2 regions of the Streptomyces alboniger genome follow, and region 1 is predicted to be linked to the other one. Evidence: riboswitches for the same ligand, from Rfam matches in the RefSeq annotation. Region 1 holds a riboswitch; the other holds the start of a gene.
What was found. Region 1 has a riboswitch for glycine ahead of gcvT (glycine cleavage system aminomethyltransferase GcvT). Riboswitches for the same ligand answer to the same signal wherever they lie in the genome.
Positions count from the first base shown of each region.

Region 2: linked by a shared signal. The riboswitch ahead of gcvP (aminomethyl-transferring glycine dehydrogenase) and the one ahead of gcvT (glycine cleavage system aminomethyltransferase GcvT) in region 1 are both predicted to bind glycine.

Region 1 is NZ_CP023695.1:5,570,242-5,584,409, reverse strand. Features, by position in the region: gene CP975_RS25060 (ABC transporter substrate-binding protein) at 1-288, opposite strand, end outside; gene CP975_RS25055 (ABC transporter permease) at 392-1,396, opposite strand; gene CP975_RS25050 (enhanced serine sensitivity protein SseB C-terminal domain-containing protein) at 1,695-2,468, opposite strand; gene CP975_RS25045 (enhanced serine sensitivity protein SseB) at 2,547-3,329, opposite strand; gene CP975_RS25040 (AAA family ATPase) at 3,425-4,114, opposite strand; glycine riboswitch at 4,246-4,351, shown strand; glycine riboswitch at 4,352-4,466, shown strand; gene gcvT (glycine cleavage system aminomethyltransferase GcvT) at 4,502-5,635, shown strand; gene gcvH (glycine cleavage system protein GcvH) at 5,694-6,071, shown strand; gene glyA (serine hydroxymethyltransferase) at 6,083-7,342, shown strand; gene CP975_RS25020 (L-serine ammonia-lyase) at 7,498-8,883, shown strand; gene CP975_RS25015 (alpha/beta hydrolase) at 8,933-10,540, opposite strand; partial or broken gene CP975_RS35920 (GNAT family N-acetyltransferase) at 11,154-11,336, opposite strand; gene CP975_RS25005 (EF-hand domain-containing protein) at 11,418-11,630, shown strand; partial or broken gene CP975_RS25000 (hypothetical protein) at 11,765-12,183, shown strand; partial or broken gene CP975_RS36635 (hypothetical protein) at 12,209-12,403, opposite strand; gene CP975_RS36630 (NADPH-dependent F420 reductase) at 12,621-13,280, shown strand; gene CP975_RS24985 (glycoside hydrolase family 25 protein) at 13,311-13,862, opposite strand; gene CP975_RS24980 (YncE family protein) at 13,958-14,168, opposite strand, start outside.
Region 2 is NZ_CP023695.1:1,145,690-1,159,857, forward strand. Features, by position in the region: gene CP975_RS04875 (hypothetical protein) at 449-1,033, shown strand; gene CP975_RS04880 (DUF5999 family protein) at 1,348-1,554, shown strand; gene gcvP (aminomethyl-transferring glycine dehydrogenase) at 1,673-4,561, opposite strand; glycine riboswitch at 4,757-4,855, opposite strand; gene CP975_RS04890 (PRC-barrel domain-containing protein) at 5,000-5,377, shown strand; gene CP975_RS04895 (DNA polymerase IV) at 5,679-7,118, opposite strand; gene CP975_RS04900 (MerR family transcriptional regulator) at 7,204-7,818, opposite strand; gene CP975_RS04905 (bifunctional nuclease family protein) at 7,988-8,461, opposite strand; gene ftsR (transcriptional regulator FtsR) at 8,580-9,323, opposite strand; gene CP975_RS04915 (FHA domain-containing protein) at 9,340-10,308, opposite strand; gene CP975_RS04920 (DUF881 domain-containing protein) at 10,391-11,218, opposite strand; gene CP975_RS04925 (small basic family protein) at 11,224-11,556, opposite strand; gene CP975_RS04930 (DUF881 domain-containing protein) at 11,553-12,452, opposite strand; gene CP975_RS04935 (mannose-1-phosphate guanyltransferase) at 12,542-14,168, opposite strand, start outside.

The DNA.
Region 1 (14,168 bases):
GTCGTAGGACACCAGCTGCCGGGTGTAGAAGCGCATGAAGTCCCAGGACATGCCGTAGTACGCGCGCTGGGGGTCGGCCGAGTCGAGGTCCTGCTTGCCGACCATCCTCAGCGTGCCCCCCTTCTTCTTCGAGGGGTTGGCGACCTTGTTCAGCGCCGCGTTGTAGCCGGCACCCTTCGAGTCACCGTCACCACCGTCACCGCCGCCGCACGCCGTGGTGGTCACCAGTGCCGCGACGACGAGGGCCGCACCGCTGGTGAGCCGTCGTTTCGAGGAAACTGTGGGCATTTTCTCGTAACCTCCGAGATTCGCGGTCCCTGGCCTTGAGCTGCCGGAGAACCATGGGGTGGAGCCACCTGACATGCGGCAGGGGCGAGCCGGTTGGGGGTTTCTAGCGCGTTCCCTTCGGGTCGAGCGCGTCACGCAGCCCGTCGCCGAAGAGGTTGAAGGCCAGAACGGTGATGAAGATCGTCACGCCCGGGACGACCATGAACATCGGGTCGTGCTCGTAGGTTTCGAGCGCGTCGCGCAGCATGCCTCCCCAGGAGGCCGTCGGCGGCTTCACACCGGCGCCGAGGAAGCTCAGGGCCGCCTCCGTGAGGATGTTGGTCGGGATCATCAGCGTCGCGTAGACGGTGATCGGGGCGACCAGGTTGGGCAGCAGTTCACGGAAGAGGATGTGGCGCTTTCCGCCGCCGAGGCTGCGGGCCGCTTCCACGTACTCGCGTTCACGGAGCGAGAGCGTCTGGCCGCGGACGATCCGGCCGACGTAGGGCCAGCCGAAGAAGCCGATGACCAGGACGAGGATGCCGACGCGGACACCGCTGCCGGTGAGGCCGAGCAGGTCGTCCGGCAGGACCGAGACCAGGGAGATGATGAAGAGCAGCTGCGGGAACGACAGCAGCACGTCCATCACGCGGCTGATCAGCGCGTCGACCCAGCCGCCGAAGTAGCCCGCCATGATGCCGAAGAGCGTGCCGAGGGCGACGGCGACCACGGCCGCGAGGAACGCCACGAGCAGCGAGATGCGTGCCCCGTAGACGATCCGGCTGAAGATGTCGCGGCCCTTGTTGGGCTCCACGCCGAGGAGGAAGTCGCTGCTGATACCGCCGAGCGCGCCCTTGGGGAGGTTGGTCAGCTCGTCCAGCTCTTCCTGGTGGAAGTCGTTGGGCGGGTGGCCCAGCAGGCTCACGATCAAGGGCGCGAAGACGGCGACCAGGACGAGGAACAGCACGACGAAGGCGCCCGCGAGGGCGACCTTGTCCTGCTTCAGCCGGTTCCAGGCGATCTGCTTGAGGGACCGGCCCTCGACCTTCTTCACCCCTGCACCAGCTGCGGGGGCGACGTCCTCGGTCGGGTCCGCGTCCGCAGGTGTGTCATGCAATGGTGCCGTCATCGTGGCAGGGACCCCTCTCAACCGGTGGTGACCGGCCCGCACTTGCCGCTGTAGCGACGTGATCAGTCCGTCGTACGCAGGGGGCGAAGGCCCCTGGAGCGGGAGTCTTCATCCACGTCGCGATCTGTTACCAGACTTGACGGGGAATGGATGCGCAAACGTGATGCTGATCGAGGTGTTCCGTTATGCGGACGCGGGTGAACGATGGTCGAACACGGGGCAGTTGGGGTGCAAGGCTTCACGGGAGCCCATAGGGCCCCACCAGCATCAGAACGGACATCGCGTCCGTTCGCGCTGTTCAGTACTGCGCGGGGTAGCCGTATCCGCCCGCGGGGGCGGGGGCCGCCTGGGCATCGCGGTCGTAGAACGGCCGGGCGTTGGCCCGCAGCCACATGGCGACCGGGTCGTAGTCGTCGGACATCGCGACGGTCGAGACGGGCAGCCCCTCCGGGACGGCCGCGATGGACTGCTGCATCATCGCCCGCACCGCGTCGACCGACGGCGGCGACGTGTCGTACACATCGAGGCCGATGGCCAGATAGGGCGCGCCGAGGGCGGGCTGCACCCAGGCGCGGCGCAGCGAGCGGACCGCGGGGGTGCGGTGCGCGTTCTGCGTCAACAGGGCGTAGAACTGGGGGATCTCGATGCTCGGCTCGGTGAGCCTGAGGGGCCCGGCGGGCAGCAGGTCGAGGCCGGTGGAGATGCGGCGCAGATCGAGCCAGGGGATGCCGACGCCGCCGCCGGGGGCGTGCGGATTCAGCCACAGGCCGTAGTGGTCGGGGTAGAGGGTGCGGGCGACATCGACGCCGCGCACCACTTCGTAGCTGCGGTTCCAGCCGCTCGCGGACAGTTCCTGGGCGGAGGTCACGCAGGGGGCGTAGCCGAGGCCCTCGATCTCCATGTTCCCGTACTGGGCGTCGGGGGAGCCGGCCTGGCCGTGCCAGAGCAGCATCCACACCTGGTCGGCGGCGAGCGCGCGCAGGAGCGCCTCGTACGCGTCGTAACGCCCCGGCGTCACCTGGCGCAGCACCTGCTCCACCTGTCCGGCCGCGGCCGTGCCCGACGCACTCACCCGTAACCGCCCCTTCGTGACGAACTCAACGGACCCGAGGAATAGGCCCAGTCACTGGGCCCAAGGAATGGAACCAGCTTAAGCGGCGATCCGGTGGTAGAACGGCCGCACCGTCACGCGCAGCCAGTCGGCGACCGGGTCCTGCGCCACGTCGAGCAGGACGAGGTTCACCGGCCACGGCACGGGGACCTGGCCGAGGGCGCGGCCCAGGGCCTCCATCGGCAGGTCGCGGGCGGTGCCCTCCCAGGAGGACAGTTCGACACCGACGAAGAGGGTCGGGTCGTCCGTCTCGATGGCGGCCAGGCAGCGGCGCGCCGTGAGCACGACGCCGGCCGCCTCGAACTCCCGGCCGGCCGCGGCGAGGAAGTCCACGGGGTCCTCCTGCCAGTCCGGCTCGAAGAGGCGTACGCGGCCGCCGGTGGTGGGCCCGTCCAGCGGGGTGCGCCCGGCCCGGCACAGCTCGGCGACCGCGGGGGGCGGCAGCGGGACGCCGACCGTGCCGTCCGGGTTCAGGGCCAGGCCCAGCTGCGGGGGCAGGCCGCGGGCGAACTCGACGGCGGGTGCGACCGTGTGTCCCATGCGGTCGGCCGCCTCGCCGAGTGCCTGGCGGAACTGCTGTTCGGAGGTGAAGACGGGGACGTACGCCTGGCCGTCGATCTCCAGGGTGGGCAGGTCGAGGGTGCCGCTGTCGGGGCCCCCGCCGTTCGGCAGGGGGATCCATATCCGGCTGCGGCCGAGGACCTCCACGATCCGTGCGCCCGCCGACGCGGGGGCGCCGAGGGAGGCCGCGAGGACCTCTTCGAGTTCATTGCCCGGCCATCCGCCGTACGGATGGGCATGTGCCTGCGCCGGAAAGTCCATCTGTCCAACCCCTGCTCGCGCTGTCCAACCCCTGCCCACGACCGCTGCCCGCGGGTCGCGGCTGCCTGCGGCCGAAACCCTAGCGTCGGGCGTCCTCAGCGGTCGAAGGCGATCCCCCGCAGGACCTGCGCCGCCGCGCGGTCGAGGAGCACCGCCGAGCCGCAGCCGCGCGGCAGACGGCCGCGCTCGGCGGCACCGACCAGCCGCCCGACGGTTCTGCGGTGGCGCGCGAAGGCGTACCGGGAGACGCCGCGGCCGCGCTCGCGCTGGCCGGCGAGGGCGGTGTCCGCGGGGACGTCGAGCAGGAGCAGGTGCAGGGTCCTGCCGCGCCGCGCGGCCTCGCGGGCGAGCCAGCGGCGCACCCAGGGCTGGGTGCCGCAGTCGTGCACGACGGCGCCGGCGCCGGACCGCAGGACGCGGCGCAGCGCCGCGTAGTGCGCGAGGCGGACCAGGGGGCGGTAGAGCGCGTAGGGCAGCAGGCGCGGCATGCGGCGGGCCCAGCGGTCGCGGGTGTCCTGGGAGTCGATGCGGGGGCCCGTGACGGCCTGCCGCATCAGCGTGGACTTTCCGCCGCCGGGCAGCCCGGAGACGACGACCAGGTCGCCCTCGTCGAAGGAGAGCCGGTGGGGGCTGTGCCCGGCCCGGTGGCGCAGATCCCGGACGACGGCCACGGGGAGCCGGCCGCAGTCCTCCCCGAGCGGGGCGGCGGCCTGCTTGGGCAGCGCCACCCCCGTGGTCGTGGCGTACACACTCGTCCTGCTGCGCACCGTGATCTGCCTCCCCATAGCGGTCACGTACTGCTTTCCCCGGCAAGTGTAAAGAGAAGGTAATGCCGCACAAGGGGATTACTCGACCATGAGTCCCCCTCGTCCACCTCGCGTGCAATGATGTGCGCGCCAACTCCATACCGGCCGTTTGAATCCGCGCGGGAGAGTTCCCGGCAGGCGTCGTACGACGCTCCGGGGCGCCGAAGGAGCAAGTCCCTCCCTTGAATCTCTCAGGCCCCGTACCGCGCGGGCGAGGCACATCTGAAAAGCGGGCCGGCAGCCGTCGGCTCCACCCAAGGTGCAAGCCGTGACCCTCGCAGGCCGAGTGGTCGTGGCGAACCTCTCAGGTTCCGATGACAGATGGGGAGGATCGACCTCGCCCGTCATGCCCTGGGAGTTCCCTTCATGAGCACTGCCCCCCGTCTGACCGCCCTCGACGCCGTCCATCGGTCGCTCGGCGCGACCATGACCGACTTCGCGGGCTGGGACATGCCGCTGCGGTACGGCAGCGAGCGCGACGAGCACAACGCCGTGCGCACCAAGGCCGGTCTCTTCGACCTCTCCCACATGGGCGAGATCACCGTCACCGGCCCGGCGGCCGCGGACTTCCTGAACTTCGCGCTGGTCGGCAACATCGGCTCCATCGGGGTCGGCCGCGCCCGCTACACGATGATCGTCGCCGAGGACGGCGGCATCCTGGACGACCTGATCGTCTACCGGCTCGGCGAGCCCGAGGCCCCCGAGTACATGGTCGTCGCCAACGCCTCCAACGCCCAGGTCGTCCTCGACGCGCTCACCGCCCGCGCCGAGGGCTTCGACGTGGAGGTCCGCGACGATCGCGACGCCTACGCGCTGCTCGCCGTCCAGGGCCCCGAGTCCCCCGGCATCCTGAAGTCCCTGACGGACGCCGACCTGGACAACCTGAAGTACTACGCGGGCCTGCCCGGCACCGTCGCGGGCGTCCCCGCGCTGATCGCCCGCACGGGCTACACCGGCGAGGACGGCTTCGAACTGTTCGTCGCCCCCGGTGACGCCGAGAAGCTGTGGGGCGCGCTGATGGAGGCGGGCACGCCGGTCGGCCTGGTCCCCGCGGGCCTCTCCTGCCGCGACACGCTGCGCCTGGAGGCGGGCATGCCGCTGTACGGGCACGAGCTGACCGCCGAGCTGACGCCGTTCGACGCGGGGCTCGGGCGGGTCGTGAAGTTCGAGAAGACGTCGCGGTCCGAGACCTTCGTGGGGCGCGCGGCGCTCGCGGCCGCCGCCGAGCGCGCCGAGTCCGCCCCGCCGCGCAAGCTCGTCGGCCTGATCGCCGCGGGCCGCCGCGTCCCGCGCGCGGGCTTCCCGGTGGTCGCGGACGGCAAGGTCATCGGCGAGGTCACCTCGGGCGCCCCGTCCCCGACGCTGGGCAAGCCGATCGCGATGGCGTACGTCGACGCGGAGCACTCGGCCCCGGGCACGCCCGGCGTCGGCGTGGACATCCGTGGTACCCACGAGCCGTACGAGGTCGTGGCGCTGCCGTTCTACAAGCGCCAGAAGTGACTGCCCGCACATCGTCCCCGTTCCGCAGCACCCACCCGCGTACAGGAGAATTCAGGTCATGAGCAACCCCCAGCAGCTGCGTTACAGCAAGGAGCACGAGTGGCTGTCGGCCGCCGAGGAGGGCGTGTCGACGATCGGCATCACCGAGCACGCGGCCAACGCGCTCGGCGACGTCGTCTTCGTGCAGCTTCCGGAGGTCGGTGACACGGTGACCGCGGGCGAGACCTGCGGTGAGCTGGAGTCGACCAAGTCGGTCAGCGACCTCTACTCCCCGGTGACCGGCGAGGTCGTCGAGGCCAACCAGGACGTCGTGGACGACCCCTCGCTGGTGAACTCCGCGCCGTTCGAGGGCGGTTGGCTCTTCAAGGTCCGGACCACGGAGGAGCCGAAGGACCTGCTCTCCGCGGACGAGTACACCGAGTTCTCCGGCAGCTAAGGATCTCCCCGATGTCGCTTCTGAACACCCCTCTCCACGAGCTGGACCCGGACGTCGCCGCCGCCGTCGACGCCGAGCTGCACCGCCAGCAGTCGACCCTGGAAATGATCGCCTCGGAGAACTTCGCTCCGGTCGCCGTCATGGAGGCCCAGGGCACGGTCCTCACCAACAAGTACGCCGAGGGCTACCCCGGCCGCCGCTACTACGGCGGCTGCGAGCACGTCGACGTCGCCGAGCAGATCGCGATCGACCGCGTCAAGGAGCTGTTCGGCGCCGAGTACGCCAACGTCCAGCCGCACTCCGGCGCCTCCGCCAACCAGGCCGCCCTCTTCGCGATCGCCCAGCCCGGCGACACGATCCTCGGCCTGGACCTGGCGCACGGCGGCCACCTCACCCACGGCATGCGCCTGAACTTCTCCGGCAAGCAGTTCAACGTGGTCCCGTACCACGTGGACGAGGCCGGTCTGGTCGACATGGCCGAGGTCGAGCGCCTGGCCAAGGAGAACAGCCCGAAGGTGATCATCGCGGGCTGGTCCGCCTACCCGCGGCAGCTGGACTTCGCGGAGTTCCGCCGGATCGCCGACGAGGTCGGCGCGTACCTGTGGGTCGACATGGCGCACTTCGCCGGCCTGGTCGCCGCCGGGCTGCACCCCAACCCGGTGCCGTTCGCGGACGTGGTGACCTCCACCACGCACAAGACGCTGGGCGGTCCGCGCGGCGGCATCATCCTGGCCCGCAACAAGGACTTCGCGAAGAAGCTGAACTCCGCGGTCTTCCCCGGCTTCCAGGGCGGCCCCCTCGAACACGTGATCGCCGCCAAGGCCGTCTCGTTCAAGGTCGCCGCGAGCGAGGAGTTCAAGGAGCGCCAGCAGCGCACCCTGGACGGTGCCCGCATCCTGGCCGAGCGCCTGGTGCAGGACGACGCCAAGGCCGTCGGCGTCGACGTCCTGTCCGGCGGCACGGACGTGCACCTGGTCCTGGTGGACCTGCGCAACAGCGAGCTGGACGGCCAGCAGGCCGAGGACCGCCTCCACGAGGTCGGCATCACGGTCAACCGCAACGCCATCCCGAACGACCCGCGCCCCCCGATGGTCACCTCGGGCCTGCGGATCGGCACCCCGGCGCTCGCCACGCGCGGCTTCCAGGAGGAGGACTTCCGGGAGGTCGCCGACGTCATCGCCGAGGCCCTCAAGCCCGGCTTCGACGCAGACGCCCTCAAGGCGCGGGTCTCGGCTCTGGCGGCCAAGCACCCCCTGTACCCCAACCTGTAGCATTTTCGTACGCTTTTCCTCGTACGAAACTTCGGGGCACCGCGCACACTGGAAGTGAACACAGTGAGTGCGGTGCCCCGGCTCATGCCCGGCGCACGCCCTGCTTTCTGCACCATCCGGCAGACGACGGCGTCTACCAACCATTGGAGTCTTCCGTGGCCATCTCGGTCTTCGACCTGTTCTCGATCGGCATCGGCCCGTCCAGCTCCCACACGGTCGGTCCGATGCGGGCCGCCCGCATGTTCGCGAGCCGCCTGAAGAACGAGGGCCTCATGGCCCACACCACCGCCATACGGGCCGAGCTGTACGGCTCGCTCGGCGCGACCGGCCACGGCCACGGCACCCCGAAGGCCGTCCTGCTCGGCCTGGAGGGCGAGTCGCCCCGCACGGTGGACGTGGAGAGCGCCGACGGCCGTGTCGAGGAGATCAGGAGCAGCGGACGCCTCAGCCTCCTCGGCGCGCACGAGATCGCCTTCGACTTCGACGAGGACCTGGTCCTGCACCGCCGCAAGGCCCTGCCGTACCACGCCAACGGCATGACGATCTTCGCGTACGACCGTGAGGGCGCCCTCGTCCTGGAGAAGACGTACTACTCCGTGGGCGGCGGTTTCGTCGTCGACGAGACCGTGCTCAATCAGGAGGGCGCCGCTGGCGAGAACCCGATCGTGCCGGACGACACCGTCCTCAAGTACCCCTTCCGCACCGGCGACGAGCTGCTGCGGCTCGCCAAGGAGACCGGCCTGTCCATCTCCGCGCTGATGCTGGAGAACGAGAAGGCCTGGCGCACGGAGAAGGAGATCCGCGAGGGCCTCCTGGAGATCTGGCGGGTCATGCAGGCGTGCGTCTCCCGCGGCATGTCCCGCGAGGGCATCCTGCCGGGCGGTCTCAAGGTCCGCCGCCGCGCCGCCAACTCGGCCAGGCAGCTGCGCGCCGAGGGCGACCCGCAGGCCCGCGCGATGGAGTGGATCACCCTCTACGCCATGGCCGTCAACGAGGAGAACGCCGCGGGCGGCCGCGTGGTCACCGCCCCGACGAACGGCGCCGCGGGCATCATCCCCGCCGTCCTGCACTACTACATGAACTTCATCCCCGGGGCCGACGAGGACGGCGTGGTCCGCTTCCTGCTGGCCGCGGGCGCGATCGGCATGCTCTTCAAGGAGAACGCCTCGATCTCCGGTGCCGAGGTCGGCTGCCAGGGCGAGGTCGGTTCCGCCTGCTCGATGGCGGCGGGCGCGCTCGCCGAGGTCCTCGGCGGCTCCCCGGAGAAGGTCGAGAACGCCGCCGAGATCGGCATGGAGCACAACCTCGGCCTGACCTGCGACCCCGTCGGCGGCCTCGTCCAGATCCCGTGCATCGAGCGCAACGGCATGGCGGCCGTGAAGGCCGTGACCGCCGCGAAGATGGCGATGCGGGGCGACGGCTCCCACAAGGTGTCCCTCGACAAGGTCATCAAGACCATGAAGGACACGGGCGCCGACATGAGCGTCAAGTACAAGGAGACGGCGCGGGGCGGGCTCGCGGTGAACATCATCGAGTGCTGAGGCGTCGTCCTCGGTTCGGGGCGCCGCGCGCGCGGGTCGGCAGGTGGTGTCAGCAGATGGTGTCGGCCCCGATCCGCTTCAGGTCGATGAGGTAGTCGTCCACGGCGTCCGTGACGCAGGCGTTGCTCCGGCCGTACGCGGTGTGGCCCACGCCCTCGTACGTCAGGAGCATCCCGCCGGGGAACTGCTCGGCGAGGCTCCGGGCCTCCTCGTACGGCGTCGCGGGGTCGCCGGTGGTGCCCACGACCAGGACCGGGGGGACGCCCGCGGCGCGGACGCGGTGCGGGCGCTGCGTGCCCGCGGGCCAGTCCTTGCAGGTCAGTTCGTCGACGACGCTCGATGTGCCGTAGACGCCCGCGGCCTTCTCGGCGGGTGCCAGGGCCTTCCAGTAGGGTCCCGCCGCGCGCGGGTGGGGCGTGTCCAGGCAGCTGACGGCGAGGAGGGCGTCGTCGTCGTTGCCGGCCTCTCGCCTCTTGCTACGGGCGTTTCCGGAAGCGTCATCTCCGGAGGCGTCATCTCCGGAGGCGTCGTCGCCCTCCGCCAGCTCGGCGAGGCGGGTGGCGTCGCCGTCGGCGGCCTCGGCCAGCGCGTCGGAGAGGGCCTCCCAGTCGTCCTCGGGGCTGTACATGGCGTCCGTGACGACATCGAGCAGGGTCCGCGCGTCGACCTCGTACGCCTCTTCGTCGCTGACCGGCAGCGGCTCGCGCGCCGCCTCCTCGAACAGCCTGTCGAGCACGCCGGATATCTCCGCCGGGCTCGTGCCGGGGCAGCCGGCCCCCGCGATGTCCGCGCAGTACTCGGCGTAGTCCTCGACGGCCCTGCGGAACCCGGCGCCTTGGCTGATGGCCCGCTGCGACCAGTTCAGGGACGGGTCGGTCGCGCCGTCCAGGGCGAGGGCGCGGACGCGGTGCGGGAACTGTTCGGCGTACGACGTGCCGAGGCTCGTCCCGTAGGACCAGCCGAGGTAGCTCAGCTTCCGGTCGCCCAGTGCCGCCCGCAGGACGTCCAGGTCGCGGGCCGCGTCATCGGTTCCGACCTGGCGCAGGATGCCGCCGCTGCCCTTCGCGCAGGCCTCGGCGTCGGCGCGGGCGGCGGCGAGGGCGCGGGCGCGGTCGCCACGGGTCCTGGGGGTGAGGGGCTCGGGGGCGTCGTCCGCCGCGCCCTCGTCGTCGGGCTCCGCGCACGTCACGGCGGGCCGGCTGCCGCCCACGCCCCGCGGGTCGAAGGAGACGATGTCGAACCGGGCGCGCACCTCCTCGCTGAAGACCTCGCCGCTGTCCGACTTGAGGTCGCTCACTCCGGAGGCTCCGGGACCGCCCGGGTTGTAGACGAGCGAGCCGATGCGGTCGTGCTTGCCGGCGGTGGCCGCCTTCGCGACCGGCAGGACGAAGGTCTTGCCGTTCCGCGGGTGGGCGTAGTCCCGGGGGACGGTGAGGCGGGCACAGCTCAGACCGTCACCGCACGGACGCCACGCCAGCTCCTGCCCGTAGAACCGCTGAAGCCCGGGCCGCACCGAGGGGTCACCGCGCTCCCCGGACGCCTGACCGCCTTCCCCGCTCCCGGCGGTGCACGCGGTGAGCGCGAGGGCGACGAGCGCGGTGAGCGCGAGGGCCAGGGGGCGGCGTGGGTGAGCGGCGGTGTGGGGTGCGGGGTGCACGGGGGGGCTCCCGGGATTTTCGCGGCGGTGGCGGGGGGGCCGTCTACAACGCCCTCGGCTGGGGCTGTAGGGGTGGCCGCTGTAGGACGGCGACGGCGGGGCCGCGGTTGCGCCGGAGCACCGGCGTGGCGGACGCCACAGGACGCGGCCGCGCCCGGCTCAAGGCATAGCGGACGCCAGGGACCCCGGGCAGGCTGGAACGCGTTACGCCTGACTCGGGGCACAGCCGACACCCCAGACCCCGGCAGCTCGAACGCGGCCGTGCCCGACTGCGATGCGGTCGCGTGTCGCGGGTCCGGTCTCCGACCGCGTACGGGCGGCCGGGCCCCGGCGGCGTGGGGCGGCGGCCCCCGTGTCGGGCCGGACGTCAAGAGCGGGGGGCCTTCACCGCCGACGCGAGGTGCAGCCGCGTGGAGAGGACCTCGGCGGGCCGACGCCACGGACCCCGACCGGCTCGAACTCGGTCGTGCCTGGGCGGGCGCGGCAGCGAAGAGTTTGCTCGCCCGGCGTGGAACAGGCCCCGCTGCTCACCGCGCGAAGAACAGGGCCTCCGACCCCACCGGCCGGTACCCCGCCGCCTGGAAGGCCCGCACGCTGCGCGCGTTGCCCGGTGCGTGGACCGCACCCACTCCGGGTCCTCGTCGGTGAAGACGACGGAGTGCGCCGTGAACGCGATCACGCCCGCGTCGCGGTGGGCGGCCTGCGGCACGACCGTGGTGGAGCCGTCCGGTGGCGGGAACACACCGCGCGCGGCGGCGTCCAGGAGCGCCCCGAGGGAGGCTGAGGCACTGGCCATGGGCGTACTCCTTGTGATGCGGACCGGGGACGGCCGTTACCCTGACCCCCGTCAGTAGTGCACCAAGAAGGGGTGGATCCGGTGGCGGACATCGAGGAAGCGCGCAGGACGTTCGACCAGTTCGACGCGGACGGCGACGGCTTCATCACGGCGGCCGAGTGGAAGAGCGCCATGGCCAAGATGGGCGACTTCTACATGACCGAGACGGTGGCCGAGGCCGTCATCGGCGCGAAGGACAGCGACGCGGACAAGCGCCTGTCGTTCGACGAGTTCTGGGCGAGCCTGAAGAAGTAGGCGGAGCGGGAGGGGCCCGGCGCACGTGGTGTGCCGGGCCCCTTCGCGATGCCGGTCAGCGGTGCCCGCGACCGCCGCGTTCTCCCGGCTGCCGGTGCCGCCCCCAGCCCGCGGCCCGCCAGCGGCGCGGCGAGTCCCCGGTGGTCGGCGCGCACAGCGTCGGCGCCCCGGACGGCGGGCCCTCGATGCCGCTGACCGGCTGGTCGACGACCGGCGGTGACCTGCGGATACCGCACTTCTCCGGCATGCACGCGCTCCAGCTGCTCCCGCTGCTGCTCACGGCGCTGATGGCTCTCGCGCCACGCGTGGCCCGCCTCGCCGACGAGTGCGTAGCCTGCGGCTCGTCCTGGTGGGCTCGGCGGCGTACGCGGCGCTCTTCGCCCTGGTCACCTGGCAGGCACTGCGCGGGCAGCCGCTGATCCACCCGGACTGCGCGACCCTGACGGCGGCCGCACTGATCGCGGGCGCCACGGCCGCGGAAACCTGCGCGGCCCTGCGGACCCCGGCCGGACCCGCCACTCCCTCCACCACGGAAATCGAGGTCGCCGCATGACCGGTACCCTCCTCGAACTCGCCTTCTACCTGGCCGCCCCGGTCTGGCTCCTCATGATCCTCGCGCCGAACGGGAGACCGACCGCGCGCGCCAACGGCGCGGGCGCGATCTGGGCGCAGGTCATCGCCCGGCCCGGCGCGAGACCGAACTCCCGCCTGAACGTCTTGGCGAAGGCGCACTCCGTCGCGTATCCGGCACGTTCGGCCGCCGACCGCAGCGGAGCACCGGCCGGCGGTCGCCGAGGTCTTCGAGGGCCTGGACCGGATCCGGGACACGCACCGCCTGCTGGAGACGAACGGGCACGTGGGGTAGACGTCGCGAAGGCCCGAGGCCCGGCCGTGCGGTCGAACGATGATCCGTTCGGCGTGCCCGGAATACCCCGGGCGGTTCCGGAGGTTACCTCCGTTACGACCGTACGGACCATCGAAAGGGCAGTCATGAAGATCGGCATCATCGGGGCGGGCAACATCGGCGGCAACCTCACCCGTCGCCTCACCGCTCTCGGCCACGACGTCTCCGTCGCGAACTCCCGTGGCCCGCACACCCTGACCGCCCTCGCCGAGGAGACCGGCGCGACGCCCGTCCCCGTCGAGGAGGCCGCCCGCGGCGCGCAGGTCGTCGTCGTGACGATCCCGCTCAAGGCCGTGCCCGACCTGCCCAAGGGCTTCCTCGACGGGGCGGCCGAGGACGTCGCCGTCATCGACACCGGCAACTACTACCCGCAGCAGCGCGACGGCAGGATCGCCGAGATCGAGGACGGCCTGCCCGAGAGCCGCTGGACGGAGCGGCAGATCGGCCACCCCGTCGTCAAGGCGTTCAACGGCACGTACTCCGACGACATCCTCGACAAGCCGCAGCCCAAGGGCGCCCCGGGCCGCGTAGCCCTGCCGGTGTCCGGCGACGACGAGGCCGCCAAGAAGGTCGTACGCGACCTCATCGACGAACTCGGCTTCGACACCGTCGACAACGGCGGCCAGGACGAGTCGTGGCGCCAGCAGCCCGGAACTCCCGTGTACGGCCACCGCGGCGGCGTCGAGGAGATCCGCAAGGCCCTCGAAGCGGCCACCCCGGAGCGCACGGCCGACTGGCGCGCCTGACCCGCCTAGGGGGGCGGCCCGGACGGACGACTAGGGCGACGCCCACTCCCGCATCGCGTCCTCGCTCTCGAAACAGGCGACGTTCTTGTCGATCGGCGACGACGTGTACTGATGGATCTTCCACTGCGCCTGGATGCGCGGCTTGCCCGCCGTGACGTAGTCGGCGATCCACAGTCCGTCACCCGCGTAGGACGTGTCGTCCCGGTTCAACCAGAAATCCCGGTTGCAGTAGAGAATCACCCTGTGACCGGGGCGGAGCCGCTTCACCTCGCGGATGAAGCGGTCCTTCTCCGCGTTGGTGGCGGCCGTGTGGTCCCCCGTCCACTCCCAGTCCACCGCCAGCAAGTCCCCCGTCTGCTCGGGGGCCTTGCTGACGAAGTACTCCGCCTGGGCCGTGATGTTCCCCGGCCACAGGAAGTGGTAGAAGCCGACGACGCAGCCGCCGTCGCGGGCCTGCTTGGTCTGGGCGGCCAGTTTCGGGTTGACGTACGAGCGGCCCTCCGTCGCTTTTATGATCACGAAGGAGAGGCCGTCGGTGGAGAACGTGGACTGATGGGAGCTGACGTCGATGCCACGCAGCATGGCGGCCTCCGAGAGCAGTGATACGCCGGGGGGGTTTGCGAACTGCCCTTTTTGTGCCCGGTGTCGGCATCGATCAACCGTCAACCATCAATCTGTCAACGGAAGATGCCCGTGTGCCCGAGGGAATAGCGCCCGGGCTGCGGGTAGACGGCGAGGCCGTGTGGCCCGCTGCCGACCGGAATGCGGGCCAGCTGGACACCTGTGCGGGTGTCGATGGCGTACACCTCGGAGTCGTAACGCCCCGAGAGCCAGAGCGTGTTGCCGTCCGCCGAGACGCCGCCCATGTCGGGGCTGCCGCCCTGCGGA
Region 2 (14,168 bases), 4.4 Mb from region 1:
GCCGCTGTGTACGGGGGATGATGCCCAGGCAATGTGATCGATAACGCCCCGCGCGGAACCGCCGGGCGGTAGGCTCGACGCGGATGGCACACGGCACATTCGCCGGGCATGCGGCACAGTGAAGATTCCCTTCCGAAGAGCCTGGTCAAAAGAGCCGACGGGAATCGGCCGACCGCTCACCTCGTGAAATGCGAGGTCACGGAAGTAGCACCCACGGGAAACCTGGATAAATCCCTCACGAGGACGTCCTGATAAGCCCTTGACCGCAATATCGACCACGCCTAGAGGAAACACCGTTCGAACACGGCTCGTATAAACTCCGCAATCTAGGCAGAGAGTTGGCGCTCGCGGTCCCCCGGCCCCCGCCCCTCTGACCCAGAGCCTGACAGCGCCGTCACGCACCTGCCCCCGCTCCACCGTGCCTGTCGAACGAGAGAGGCGACCCACCATGCCGCTCCATGTCCTCCCGGCCCCCGCGCCCGCCCTGCGCAGCGTCCTCACGGCACTCGGTTCCCCCACCGCCGTACGCGAGGCCCGCACCCCGGCACTCCGTGCCGCCCAGGGTTCCGTCAGTCCCGAACTCCCGCTTCCCGTCCATGTGCTGGACCGCATCACCCCCGAAGGCACCTCCCCCACCCGCCTCGCGGGCTGGCGCTTCATGATGCGCTGCGGAGAGCGCGCCCTCGCCGCGGCCGACACGATGCTCACCCCCGACGGCTGGGCCTTCTCGCACTTCTTCGAGGGCCCCTACATCGCCTCCACCGAACGGGCCCTGCGGCACGCCGAGGCCATGCCGATGCCCTGCCAGCCCCGGCTGCTCTCCGTACCCGAGCTGTACATGCTCACCCTCTGGCTGCACCGCGACTGCACGGACGACGGCGCCGAGGCCCCGCTCGCCGCCACCGACCTGCTCGTGCCCCTCGCCCCGGCCCCGCCCGGCATCGCGGCCCACCGCCCGCACCGCGTCGCCGAGTTGCTGCCGGTCCTCACCCACCGCCTGACACCCGCGCCGCTGCTGGGCTCACCCGCCTGACGTCACCACGCCCCTCTCGTCGCACGTGCCCCGCCGCCCCTGGCCGCGGGGCACGGCGCTGCCCCCACCCATGTGGGCTAGTCCACTTGGGCCACCTCGAACCACCCGAAGAGACAACGGAGTTGGGCTGAACCGTCCGGGCGGGTGATACGTCATTAAGCAATAGGAACCGCTGCCGCAAAATCCCTGCGGATTGACGTCCGTAGGGCAACACTGGGAGCGGACCGACTACAAACGGGGGGGCGGTCATGAACACCGCATCGAGCCGCAGGACAGACGTCACAGCCACTTCATCGCAGCGAAAGAACCCTTCCATGTGCCAGCACCAACCACCGTGCCCGACAGCCGACTCCGCCGACCGGGAAGCCGCGCTCCTCATGGCGAGCCACCCGGAGCAGGGCTGGAGCCTGCTGTGCAACGGCGTCCTGCTCTTCGAGGACACCGGTGAGCTGCTGCCGGACGGCCAGATCATCGCCCCGCACCGACCGCTGGGCACCGACCAGATCATGACTGCCGCCTGAACCAACTGTCGACCTGATTGACCTGATCGACAAAGAGAATCGACAAAGAGAGGGGCCGGCCCGGAGAGGACTCTCCGAACCGGCCCCGACGCATGCCCGTGGCTCACGGGCGCCGCCGTCAGTCCTCGTATGCATCCAGCGGCGGGCACGAGCAGACCAGGTTCCGGTCGCCGTACGCCTGGTCGATGCGGCGGACCGGCGGCCAGTACTTGTCCGCCGCATCGACACCCTCCGGGAAGACGGCCTCCTCGCGGCTGTAACCGTGCTCCCAGTCACCGCCCAGCGCGGTCGCGGTGTGCGGCGCGTTCCGCAGCGGGTTGTCGTCGGCGGCCCACTCGCCGGAGCCGACCTTCTCGATCTCCTGACGTATGGCGATCATCGCGTCACAGAACCGGTCGATCTCGACCAGGTCCTCGCTCTCCGTCGGCTCGATCATCAGCGTCCCCGCCACCGGGAACGACATGGTCGGCGCGTGGAAGCCGTAGTCGATGAGCCGCTTGGCGATGTCGTCGACGCTGACACCGGTCGCCTTGCTGATCGGCCGCAGATCGACGATGCACTCGTGCGCGACGAGCCCGGCCGGCCCGGTGTAGAGCACCGGGTAGTGCGGCTCCAGGCGCTTGGCGATGTAGTTGGCCGAGAGCACCGCGACCTGCGTGGCCCGCTTGAGGCCCTCGCCGCCCATCAGACGTACGTACGACCACGAGATCGGCAGGATCCCGGCGGAACCCCACGGCGCGGCGGAGATCGGACCCACTCCGCTCGCGGGGCCCGCGGCGGGCTGCAACGGGTGGTTGGGCAGATAGGGCGCGAGGTGCTCGCGCACTCCGACCGGGCCGACGCCGGGGCCGCCGCCGCCGTGCGGGATGCAGAAGGTCTTGTGCAGGTTCAGGTGCGAGACGTCGCCGCCGAAGTGCCCCGGCTTGGCGAGCCCCACCAGTGCGTTGAGGTTGGCCCCGTCGACGTACACCTGGCCGCCGGCCTCGTGCACCGACGCGCAGATGTCGGCGACGTGCTCCTCGAAGACACCGTGCGTGGAGGGGTACGTGATCATGAGCACCGCCAGCTCGTCGCGGTGCTTCTCGATCTTGGCCCGCAGGTCCTCGACGTCGATCTCACCGTCGTCGGCGGTCTTCACGACGACGACCTTCATGCCGGCCATGACGGCGCTCGCGGCGTTCGTACCGTGCGCGGAGGACGGGATGAGGCAGACGGTGCGCTGCTCGTCGCCGTTGGCGCGGTGGTACCCGCGTACGGCGAGCAGTCCGGCCAGCTCGCCCTGCGACCCGGCGTTGGGCTGGAGGGAGACCTTGTCGTAGCCGGTGACCTCGGCCAGCCGCTCCTCCAGCTCCCTGATGAGGGTGAGGTACCCCTGCGCCTGCCGGGCGGGCGCGAAGGGATGCAGCTGCCCGAACTCGGGCCAGGTGACCGGCTCCATCTCGGTGGTCGCGTTGAGCTTCATGGTGCAGGAGCCCAGCGGGATCATGCCGCGGTCGAGCGCGTAGTCACGGTCGGCCAGCTTGCGCAGGTAGCGCAGCATCGAGGTCTCGGAGCGGTACTGGTGGAAGACCGGGTGCGTGAGGTACTCGTCCGTGCGCAGCAGGTCCGCGGGCAGCGTGTCCGAGACAGCGGCGTCGAGCGCGTCGACGTCGGCCTCGACGCCGAAGGCGCCCCACACGGCGGTCAGCTGCTGGCGCGTGGTGGTCTCGTCGCAGGCGAGCGAGACGTGATCGGCGTCGATCAGGTGGATGTTGACGCCGCCTTCGCGGGCGGCCGCGACGAACTCCTCGGCCTTGCCGGGCACGCGCACGGTCAGCGTGTCGAAGTACGCGCCGTGGACGACCTCGACGCCACCGGCCGTGAGACCCGCGGCGAGCAGCGTCGCGTACCGGTGGGTGCGTCGCGCGATGGACTTGAGCCCGTCGGGGCCGTGGTAGACGGCGTACATACCGGCCATGACGGCCAGCAGCACCTGAGCGGTACAGATGTTGCTGGTGGCCTTCTCGCGGCGGATGTGCTGCTCGCGGGTCTGCAACGCCAACCGGTACGCCTTGTTGCCGTCGGCGTCGACGGAGACGCCGACGAGCCGCCCGGGCAGGCTGCGCGCGAACTTCTCGCGGACCGCCATGTAGCCGGCGTGCGGGCCGCCGAAGCCCATCGGCACGCCGAAGCGCTGCGTCGTGCCGACCGCGATGTCCGCGCCGAGCTCACCGGGCGAGGTGAGCAGCGTCAGGGCGAGCAGGTCGGCGGCGACGGTGACGACGGCGCCCAGCTCATGGGCCTGGTCGATGACCGGCTTGATGTCGCGTACGGCACCGGAGGCGCCGGGGTACTGCACCAGCACCCCCACGACACCGCGCTCGGCGACCTCAGCCGGGATGCCCTCGCTCAGGTCGGCGACGACGATCTCGACGCCGGTCGGCTCGGCGCGGGTCCGGATGACGGCGATGGTCTGCGGCAGCGCGTCGGCGTCGACGACGAAGACGCCGTCCTTGACCTTGCCCATGCGCCGCGAGAGCGCCATGGCCTCGGCGGCGGCCGTGCCCTCGTCGAGCAGCGAGGCCCCGGAAGTGGGCAGTCCGGTCAGCTCGGCGACCATGGTCTGGAAGTTCAGCAGCGCCTCGAGCCGCCCCTGGGAGATCTCGGGCTGGTACGGCGTGTACGCGGTGTACCAGGCGGGGTTCTCCATCACGTTCCGCAGGATGACCGGCGGGGTGAAGGTCCCGTAGTACCCGAGCCCGATCATGGAGTCGAGGACCTGGTTGCGGTCCGCGAGGGAGCGCAGTTCGGCGAGGACCTCGGCCTCGCTGCGCGCGCCGGGCAGGTCCAGCGCCTCGGCGTTCTTGATCACATCCGGCACCGCGGCGGACGTCAGCTCGTCCAGCGAGCCGTACCCGACCTGGGCGAGCATCTTGGCCCGCGCTTCCGCATCGGGCCCGATGTGCCGCTGCTCGAAGGGAATGCCCTGTTCGAGCTCGGAGAGCGGGATGCGATTGGTGGCAGTCATTGCGGAGGCCTCCTGGTCTGCGCGACCTACGAGGGGTACCACGGCGCGGGTACCCGGACGGCCTCCCCCTCTGTCATCTCAACCTGAGAGCTTCACCGGGGAACGCCCGCGAAGGCGCCGTCCCGGCTTTCACCGTCGGTGAGGAAGGGTTTCGAACGTGCCCGCCCGTACGCCCGCCCTGCTTTCCAGAGTGACCTCATCCGTGCGGTACGGGTGCCTGAGAGATTCCGGGGAGGATTTGCTCCTTCGGCGCCTCCGGAATCGTGACCCGGAGAGCTCTCCCGCACGGGGTCAGCAGCCAGTCGCCAGCCTACCAGCGAGGACCACGGGCGTTCCCTCGAGTGGCCGCCTGCCCCGAAGTGCTCTTACGTAGTGAGTACGAGCGGACAAAGATGAGTTATGCCCACATCCGAGACCCCGCGACCAGCTGGAGGGCCCGTGCAGACCGATATCGATCCGCGCAACCTGATCGGCCGCAAGGCGTTCGACCGGAACGGGGCCAAGATCGGCACGATCGACGAGATCTACATCGACGACGCCACCGGCGCACCGGAGTGGGCGGCCATACGGACCGGCCTGTTCAGCCGCGACGCCTTCGTCCCGCTCGAACCGAGCGAACTGGTCGACGACGGCACTCTCCACATCCCCTTCGAGCGCGCCCTGATCAAGGAGGCCCCCGACTTCGGCGTGGGCCGCCATTTGTCTCCCGCCCAGGAGCTCCAGCTCTACCACCACTACGGCCTGGACACCACGCCCCCACAGCCCCCGCCTCCCGACCACGACTTCGGCAACCTGGCAGACCGAGACCCCACCTGACCCACGCCCACCCCCGCAGCAAACCCCGGGCCCTTCATCCCGGCCCCGCACTCGCCCCCACCCACGGCGCCCAGCCGAGCAGACCCCGCGAGCCCGCCCGTCGCCCCTCAAAGCCACGCGGCACGTGTCGCCTCCGCCTCCTCTGGCGCGCCGAAACACCCCCCCCCACCGCGCCCAGCCGCCGCTGCATCAACCACCCCCATGCCCTCGCGGTCAGCCCGGCCAGCCCTCTGCACGGCCGCCCAGCGCACCCGCCCGCCCGCCGGAACCGCACGGGCCGACCCCAGCCCCTCAGGCTCCCTCAGCTCAACTCCACCACCCCGGCCCCCGCCGCTGCCTCACTCCGCGTCCCCACCCCCACCAGCGGCAACGGCTCCGCGGGCTCCAGCTTCGGATCGTCGGTCCTGAACGTCCGTACCCGCCCCGGCTCCGACCCCGGCGTCTCGAACCGCACGGTCACCCGGCCCAGGCCGCTCCCCTGCACCCACCCGTGCCCGTACTCGGCATGGCGGACATCGATCCCGGCGGCCCACCTCCGCTCCACAGGCACCGCCGGCTCCTCGGCCTGCGAGACGGCCTCCGGCTCCCCGGACACAGCCTCCCCGGGCGCGGGGGCATCCACCTCGCCTCCCGTCTCCCCCTGCGCCGCCTCCCCCTGCGCCGCCTCGGCCTGCGCCTGGGCGAAGAGGTCCTCCTGCGTGTAGTCGGCGAGCCCCGAAACACCCACACCGAGCAGCCGCACCCCGCCCGTGGTGTCCACGGACTCCAGCAGCCGCGCCGCGGCCTCCCGCACCACTCCGGGATCGTCCGTGGGCCCCCGCAGCGTCTCGGACCGCGTCAGCGTCGAGAAGTCGAACCGCCGCACCTTCAGCACGATGGTCCGCCCGGAGTGCCCCGCCGCACGCAACCGCTGCACGCACCGGTCGGCGAGCCGCGCGACCTCCGCCCTGACCCGCACCCGGTCGTGGATGTCCACGTCGTACGTGTCCTCGACGCTGACCGACTTGCTCTCCCGCTCGGCCACCACGGGCCGCTCGTCGAGCGCCAGCGCCATCGCGTACAACGATCCTCCGTGCGCCTTGCCCAGCAGCCGTACGAGCTCGTCCTGCCCGGCCTCCGCGATCTCCTCGACAGTGGTGATCCCGGCCCGCCGCAGATGATCGCCGGTGGCCGGCCCCACGCCGGGCAACGTCCGCACCGACATCGGCCCCAGCAGCGCCCGCTCCGTCCCCGGTGCTATCAGCCTGAGCCCATCCGGCTTGGCCTCCTCCGAGGCGATCTTCGCCAGCATCTTGGACGCGGCGAGCCCCACCGACCCGGTCAGCCCCGTCACCGCCCTGATGTCCGCCCGCAGCCGCTCCCCCACCGCCCTGGCCGACGCCTCGTCATCGGCGACACCACCCGCCTCCAGGTCCACGAAGGCCTCGTCCAGGCTCAGCGGCTCCACCAGCGGCGACAGCTCCCGCAGCAGGCCCATCACCTGCTCGCTGATCTCGCGGTAGAGCCCGAAGCGCGGCACGAGATACGCGGCGTTCGGCGCAAGCCGCCGGGCCTGCCCCATCGGCATCGCGGAGTGCACACCGAACCGCCGCGCCTCATACGAGGCAGTGGCCACGACCCCTCGGGGCCCGAGGCCGCCCACCACGACGGCCTTCCCACGCAGACTCGGCTTCGCGGCCTGCTCGGCGGACGCGTAGAAGGCATCCATGTCCAGATGCAGAATCGTCGGCGCGCTTCTCACATCTCCGATGCTGCCCTACGCCACTGACAATGCCCCGCCGATGCCGCTCTTCCGGAGTCGGGCCGCTCGGGACGGCCCGGGGACTTCAGACCGCTCTGTTGCGCCGCCTGGCAAGTTCGTCGCCGGGGTTGTTCCCGATGAGCGTCTCCCCGGTGTCGATCCGCTCCCCGTGCAGCTGGGACAGCGCGGCCTCGACATCACGCCACACCACACCCACGGCGATCCCGAAGATCCCCTGACCGCCTTGGAGGAGGTCGTGCACCTCGCTGGGCGAGGTGCACTCGTAGACCGTCGCCCCGTCGCTCATCAGGGTCATCCGCTCAAGATCACAGAATCCGCGCTCCCGCAGATGCTGGACCGTCGTACGGATGTTCTGTAGCGATACCCCGGTATCGAGGAACCTCTTGACGACCTTCAGGACGACGACGTCACGGAAGCTGTAGAGCCGCTGGGTCCCGGAGCCCCCGGCGGCGCGCACGCTGGGCTCGACCAGACCCGTCCGGGCCCAGTAGTCGAGCTGTCGGTACGTGATGCCCGCGGCCGCGCACGCGGTCGGCCCGCGGTACCCGATCTGCTCGGAATTCTCGAACGTCGCGTCCCCGCTCCCCTGGACCGCCATCGGTTTCGGAGAGTGATCGGTCGCGCTGCTGTGAAGCGGGTACGGACCGCCCACCGCCGTACCGTCGCCGCTGCTTCTCACGCCGACCTCCGTCCTTGACCTGCCTTCTCGACGGTAGGCAGTCACCAGGGGCTCGTCAACGATCGCCACACTCGCCACGCCGAGTGATAATCACCCTGAGAGTGGTTTCCCGCACCTTGCCGCGGGGAAAGGCTAGTCGAATGGTCTGATTCGAGCCCCCGGAGAAGGCTCACTGGCTGTTGGTGCCGAAGTCCTCGGGCGAGATCTGGTCGAGGAACTCGCGGAACTTCTCCACCTCGTCCTCCTGCTCGTCCGGGATCGCGATGCCGGCGTCGTCCAGGACACCGTCACTACCGTAGATCGGCGTCCCGGTGCGCAGCGCCAGCGCTATGGCGTCGGACGGCCGTGCGCTCACCTCCACACCACTGGCGAAGACCAGTTCGGCGTAGAAGACGCCTTCACGGAGGTCCGTGATGCGCACTTCGGAGAGCTCCTGGCCCACGGCCTCCAGCACGTCCTTGAACAGGTCGTGGGTCAGCGGCCGTGCGGGTGCCATGCCCTGCTGCGCGAAGGCGATGGCGGTCGCCTCACCTGGTCCGATCCAGATGGGGAGGTACCGGTCGCCTCCCACTTCACGCAGGAGCACGATCGGCTGGTTGGAGGGCATTTCGACCCGGACACCTACGACGTCGAGCTCGTTCACACAGCAACCCTAGGACGTCGCTGGCAGGTTTGGGTAGTCGGGCACCCGCCGAGTACCAGCCAGTAAGACCCCGAGTGCCCTGCGGGTCCCACTGATTCAGGGCGGTCTTTCCCCTGAATCAGGGCACTCTGACGCCGAGAGCGGTCTGCACGAGGGCCGAATGCAGCTTCCCCGTGAGGCCCGCCAGTTCTTTGGTACGGGCCTCCGCATGGGCCCTGGTCTGCGGATTGCGGTGCCGCCGCAAAGGCGCCACGACCTGGTCGACGAGCCCCGCCTCCCGGTCGGCGGCGGCCTTCATGGCCCGCAGATGGCGTGGCTCGATACCGAACCGGCCGAGTTCGACGACGAGCGAGGCGACTGTGACGGCCTCCGCGTCGTAACCGCCGTCCGGCAGCCGCGCGACAAGGCCGTACGTCTCCCATTCGTCGAGCTGCCGCTCATCGATCTCGGCGACGGCCAGCAGCTCCTCACGGCCCACACGGGCGGCCGTAGGCTCCTCGGCCTCGTCCAGGCCCTCGGCGCCGCCGCCGTCCCGCTGGCGCCCCAGAGTGGGCAGTGAAGGCCTCTCGCCGCGCTCCAGCGCCTCCAGGTGCTCCCTGATGACCTTGAGCGGCAGATAGTGGTCGCGCTGCATCCGTAGGACGTGAGCGAGCCGCTCGACGTCCTCCGGACTGAACTTCCGGTAGCCGGAAGGGGTGCGCTGCGGCTCGATGAGCCCCTCGGCCTCCAGGAAACGAATCTTGGAGATCGTGACCTCGGGAAACTCATCGCGCAGTGCGTTCAGCACGGCGCCGATGCTCATCAGCCGATGATCCGCGGAGGCGGTGCCGTTTCCGGCACCGCCCCTCGGTGTTTGAAGCATGGACCTTCCTGACAGGTCAGATGCCGACGCTGCGCTGGCTCGCGTAGAAGACCAGTCGGTACTTACCGATCTGCACCTCGTCGCCGTTCGACAGCGCGACGGAGTCGATGCGCTCCCGGTTGACGTACGTGCCGTTGAGGCTGCCCACGTCGGCGACGGTGAAGGAACCGTCCTGGACGCGACGGAACTCCACGTGGCGACGCGACACCGTCACGTCGTCCAGGAAGATGTCGCTCTGCGGGTGACGCCCCGCCGTGGTCAGCTCTCCGTCGAGCAGGAAACGACTGCCCGAGTTCGGCCCGCGACGCACGACGAGGAGCGCCGAGCCGAGCGGCAGCGCGTCGACGGCGGCCTGCGCCTCCGGGGAGAGCGCGGGGGACGGCGTCTGCCCCGTGACCTCCGAGTCATAGGCCTCAAGGCCCGAGATGGAGATCGTCGAGGTCGTCTCGGACGCGCGCTCGGGCGCCGCCCCGGCGCGCAGCGGCGCACCGCAGTTGGAGCAGAACCGGCTCGCCTCGGCGTTGCGGTTCCCGCACCTCGTACACACCAGGGCCATGGACGGGTCCTCCTGCCGCGGCTGCCCCGAGGGGGCATGGGATGCGTGCGGGCCGGGGGTAAACCCTCCACCCGTACCTGAGGTTGACGGTTCCCCGAAACCTATGCGGCCGGGACCGGCAGGGTCAACAGATGACGCGCCCTGTCCGCCCGAAATGTCACCACCTGGACCAGTCACCTGATCCCGGAACATGGGGCGCTCGCCCCCCTGCCCCTCGGCATCTCCATGGCGTGGGGCACGGTGTCGGGCAGTGGCGGGGTTGCCGCTGTCCTCACGTGCACTCTTGCCGAACAACTTCGCAAACAACTTCACGGGCGATTCCCCTTGACCGAAACAGACCCGCCCGTGGGGCAGGACGAACCCTGATTGCACACACCGGCATTCATCGGTGAACCAGACATCCTCACAACGTCCGTATCCACCAAACAGTTTCCACCACGCACCACGCTTCCGGTGCGCCGACCCCCCGCAACCTCATGCCCTGGCTTGACGACCCCCATGCGCCCGCCCCTCACTGGGAGGACGACCGAGCGTAGTCAGGCCGCTTCGCAGGTCGCAAGGCACTTACGACGATCTTCTCCGAGCGGGTCACGGCGACCGTGGCCTGCTCCTTCTCCAGAGTCTGCACCACACCGCCCGGGATGTTCAGCGCAGGTTCCAGATCCTGCGGCTTGCCGATCACCTTGAAGAGGTACGGTTCGCCGACCTCGCGGCCGTCCACCCGGACGCCACCGCCGTCGGCGTCCGAAAGATGGGTGCTGGCCACCACGCGTACGTTGTTGATCTGGATCGCCTCGGCGCCGGCGGCGCGCAGCTCCTGAATGGCGTCGAGCAGCATGTCCGCCTCGATCGCCCCCTTCTTGTCCTCGATGGCGAGCGTGATGCCGGGCCCTTGGGCCGCCACCGTGCCTGCCAGGATGCCGAGTTGCCTTTCGCGCTCGGCCGTCTGCTTGCGCGCCTCTTCGGCCTGGTCCGAGCTGTTCTCAAGACCGGTCCGCTGCTCCTCGAGGCGCCGCTTCTCCTCTTCCAGACGCTGAGTACGGTCATCCAGTTCATCGAGGATGCGTACGAGATCTTCCTGACGCGCGCCGCGCAGGGCGCTGCTGTCGTTGTTGGACCGCACCTGGATGGCCAGGCCGAGGCCGAGCACGAACAGCAGCAGGGCCACGATGAGTTGGGGCCTGGTCACCCGCGGCGGCCACAGGCCCTTGGCCAGCCGCTGGCGGCCGGTGAGGCTCTTCGGCCCCTGGACGGGCGCGGCGGGGGTCTCGGGCTCGGCCGGGACCTCGGCGGGGAGTTCCTCGCGGCGGCGGTACTGGGGCGTCTCGTCGGCGCTCATCGGCGTCACGCCCTGAAGATGTGCCGACGGATCGCGGCGGCGTTGGAGAAGATCCGGATACCGAGGACCACGACCACGCCGGTGGACAGCTGGGCGCCGACGCCCAACTTGTCGCCCAGGAAGACGATCAGCGCGGCCACCACCACGTTCGACAGGAACGACACCACGAAGACCTTGTCGTCGAAGATGCCGTCGAGCATCGCGCGCAACCCGCCGAACACGGCGTCGAGAGCCGCGACCACGGCGATGGGAAGGTACGGCTCGACCACCGCCGGAACCTCGGGCCGAACCAACAATCCGGCCACGACTCCCACGACGAGGCCCAGTACGGCGATCACGATGTGCCCTTTCCTGCCTTCGGCTCTGCTGTACGTACGGTCACACTGGGCGCTGCGGGCAGCTGGAGCTCGTCCGACACGGAGATGCTGGTCCGGATGCCGAAGTTCTCCTGCAGAGCGTGCAGGTACTGACCGTCGGGGCTGTTCTGGAACCGGGTGCTCAGGCGTTTCCCCGCCCCTACCGCCAGCACCGTATACGGCGGCACCAGCGGCCTGTTGTCGACCAGTATCGCGTCACCCGCGGCCCTGATCGCCGACAGGGCGGTGAGCCGCTGGTCGTTGATGGAGATCGCCTCTGCGCCGGACTGCCACAGGCCGTTGACGACGCGCTGCATGTCTCGGTCGCGCACCCGCCCGGTGTCGGAGAAGCCGGCGCTCTCGCGCGGGCCGCCACCGCCCTGGTCGGCTTCCTTCTTGTCGTCCACCACGAGCTTCACGCCGGGCCCGGTGACTTCCGTGGCACCGGACAGGAGGCCGACGAGTTCGCCCTGGCTGCCGCCGTGCTTCTTCAGCGCGGCCCGCTGCCGCTCGCCCACGTCGTCGCGTAGTTCGTCCACGTCGTCCTCGAGCTTGTCGGCTCCGGTCGTGGCCTCCTCGACGCGGTCGATGAGTTCCTCGCGCTCCTTGGCGAGCACCGGCGCCGCCACCCGCGCCTGCGCGGCTCCCACGGTCACCACAAGGGCGGCGAGGACGAGCCCTGCGGCGAGCCCGAGTTTGGCCCTGAGCGGGCGAGGGACGCCACTGTTCCCCCGGGCCTTCTTTCTGGCCGCCGCCTCCGCGTATCCCTCGTCCAGGCTGTGGTCCATGACGGTGGTGAGCAGCGACATGGACGCGTCCGGACGCCTGGGGCGGGAGGGGGTGCTCCGAACGGGGGGCTGCTGCGGCATGCCGCACATCGTCGCACGTCGTGGGCGCTTCCTCCGAATGGCCCCACCGGCGTGCCGGGCAGCACCTGTTGCTGGTACTGCCCGGCATCAGCAGACGGTCAGCGGCCGGCGCTGTCCACCACCGCGGCCCACTCGTCGAGCAGCGCCTGGGCGGACGCGTCGTCGGGCCCCTCGGCCCACAGGTGGGTGACGGCCTCGGCGGGGTCGGGCAGCACCAGCACCCAACGCCCATCGGCCTCGACAACCCGCACGCCGTCGGTGGTGTCGACGAACCGGTCTCCGGCCTCCTCGACCACGCGCCGCATCACGAGTCCCTTGACGGCCCACGGCGTCGCGAGGTCACGCCGCAGCACATGGGCACGTGGAATGCGCGCGTCGATCTGGCTGAGGGTGAGCTGCGTACGCGCCACAAGACCGATGAGCCGCACGAACGCTGCGGTTCCGTCGAAGACGCTGCTGAACTCGGGCACGATGAACCCGCCACGCCCGTCGCCGCCGAAGATCGTCGACTCTCCGCGCCCCACCCTCGTCAGGTCGTCCGGCGACGTGGTCGTCCAGTCCACCTGGGTGCCGTGGTAAGCGGCCACCTGCTCGGCGATGCGCGTCGTCGTCACCGGCAGCGCCACACGCCCGCTGCGCCGCTCGGCGGCCACCAGGTCCAGCATGACCAGCAGGGCCCGGTCGTCCTCGACGATCCGCCCCTTCTCGTCAACGAGCGACAGCCGCTCGCCCACGGGGTCGAACCGCACGCCGAAGGCCGCCCGCGCCGATGCCACGATCTCGCCGAGCCGCACCAAGCCGGACCTGCGCGTATCGGCGGTCTCGGTAGGCCGCGACTCGTCGAGCCCGGGGTTGATCGTCAACGCGTCCACGCCGAGCTTCCCCAGCAGGCTCGGCAGCACGAGGCCGGCGCTACCGTTGGACGCGTCGACGACGACCTTCAGCTCCGACTCGGCGATACCCGTGGTGTCGACGTTCCGCAGCAGCGAACCGGTGTACGAGTCGAACACGCTGGACGGGAAGTGCAGGTCCCCGATCTCCCCGGGGAAGGCCCGCCGGTACTCCTGGCGCGCGTAGACCCGGTCCAGCTTCCGCTGGCTGGCCTGCGACAGGTCCGCTCCCTCCCCGTCGAAGAACATGATGTCGACGGAGTCCGGCACCCCGGGTGTCGTCCGGATCATGATTCCGCCGGCGCTGCCCCGGGCCGTCTGCTGCCGCGCGACGGGCAGTGGCACGTTCTCCAGGTCGCGTACGTCGATGGCGCTGGCCTGCAACGCCGAGATCACCGCCCGCTTGAGCGCACGGGCGCCTCGCGAGTGGTCACGCGCGGTGGTGACGGTCGACCCCTTCTTCAGAGTCGTCGCATACGCTCCCGCGAGCCGCACGGCGAGTTCCGGCGTGATCTCCACGTTCAGGATCCCGGACACCCCGCGGGCGCCGAACAGGTGCGCCTGACCGCGGGACTCCCAGATGACGGACGTGTTGACGAACGCGCCGGCCTCGATCGTCTTGAACGGATAGACCCGTACATTGCCCTGGATGATCGATTCTTCACCGACGAGGCACTCGTCGCCGATCACCGCACCGTCCTCGATGCGGGCGGCACGCATGATGTCGGTGTTCTTCCCGATGACACAGCCGCGCAGATTGCTGTGCTGGCCGATATAGACGTTGTCGTGGACGACGGCCTTGTGCAGGAACGCCCCGTCCTTCACCACGACGTTC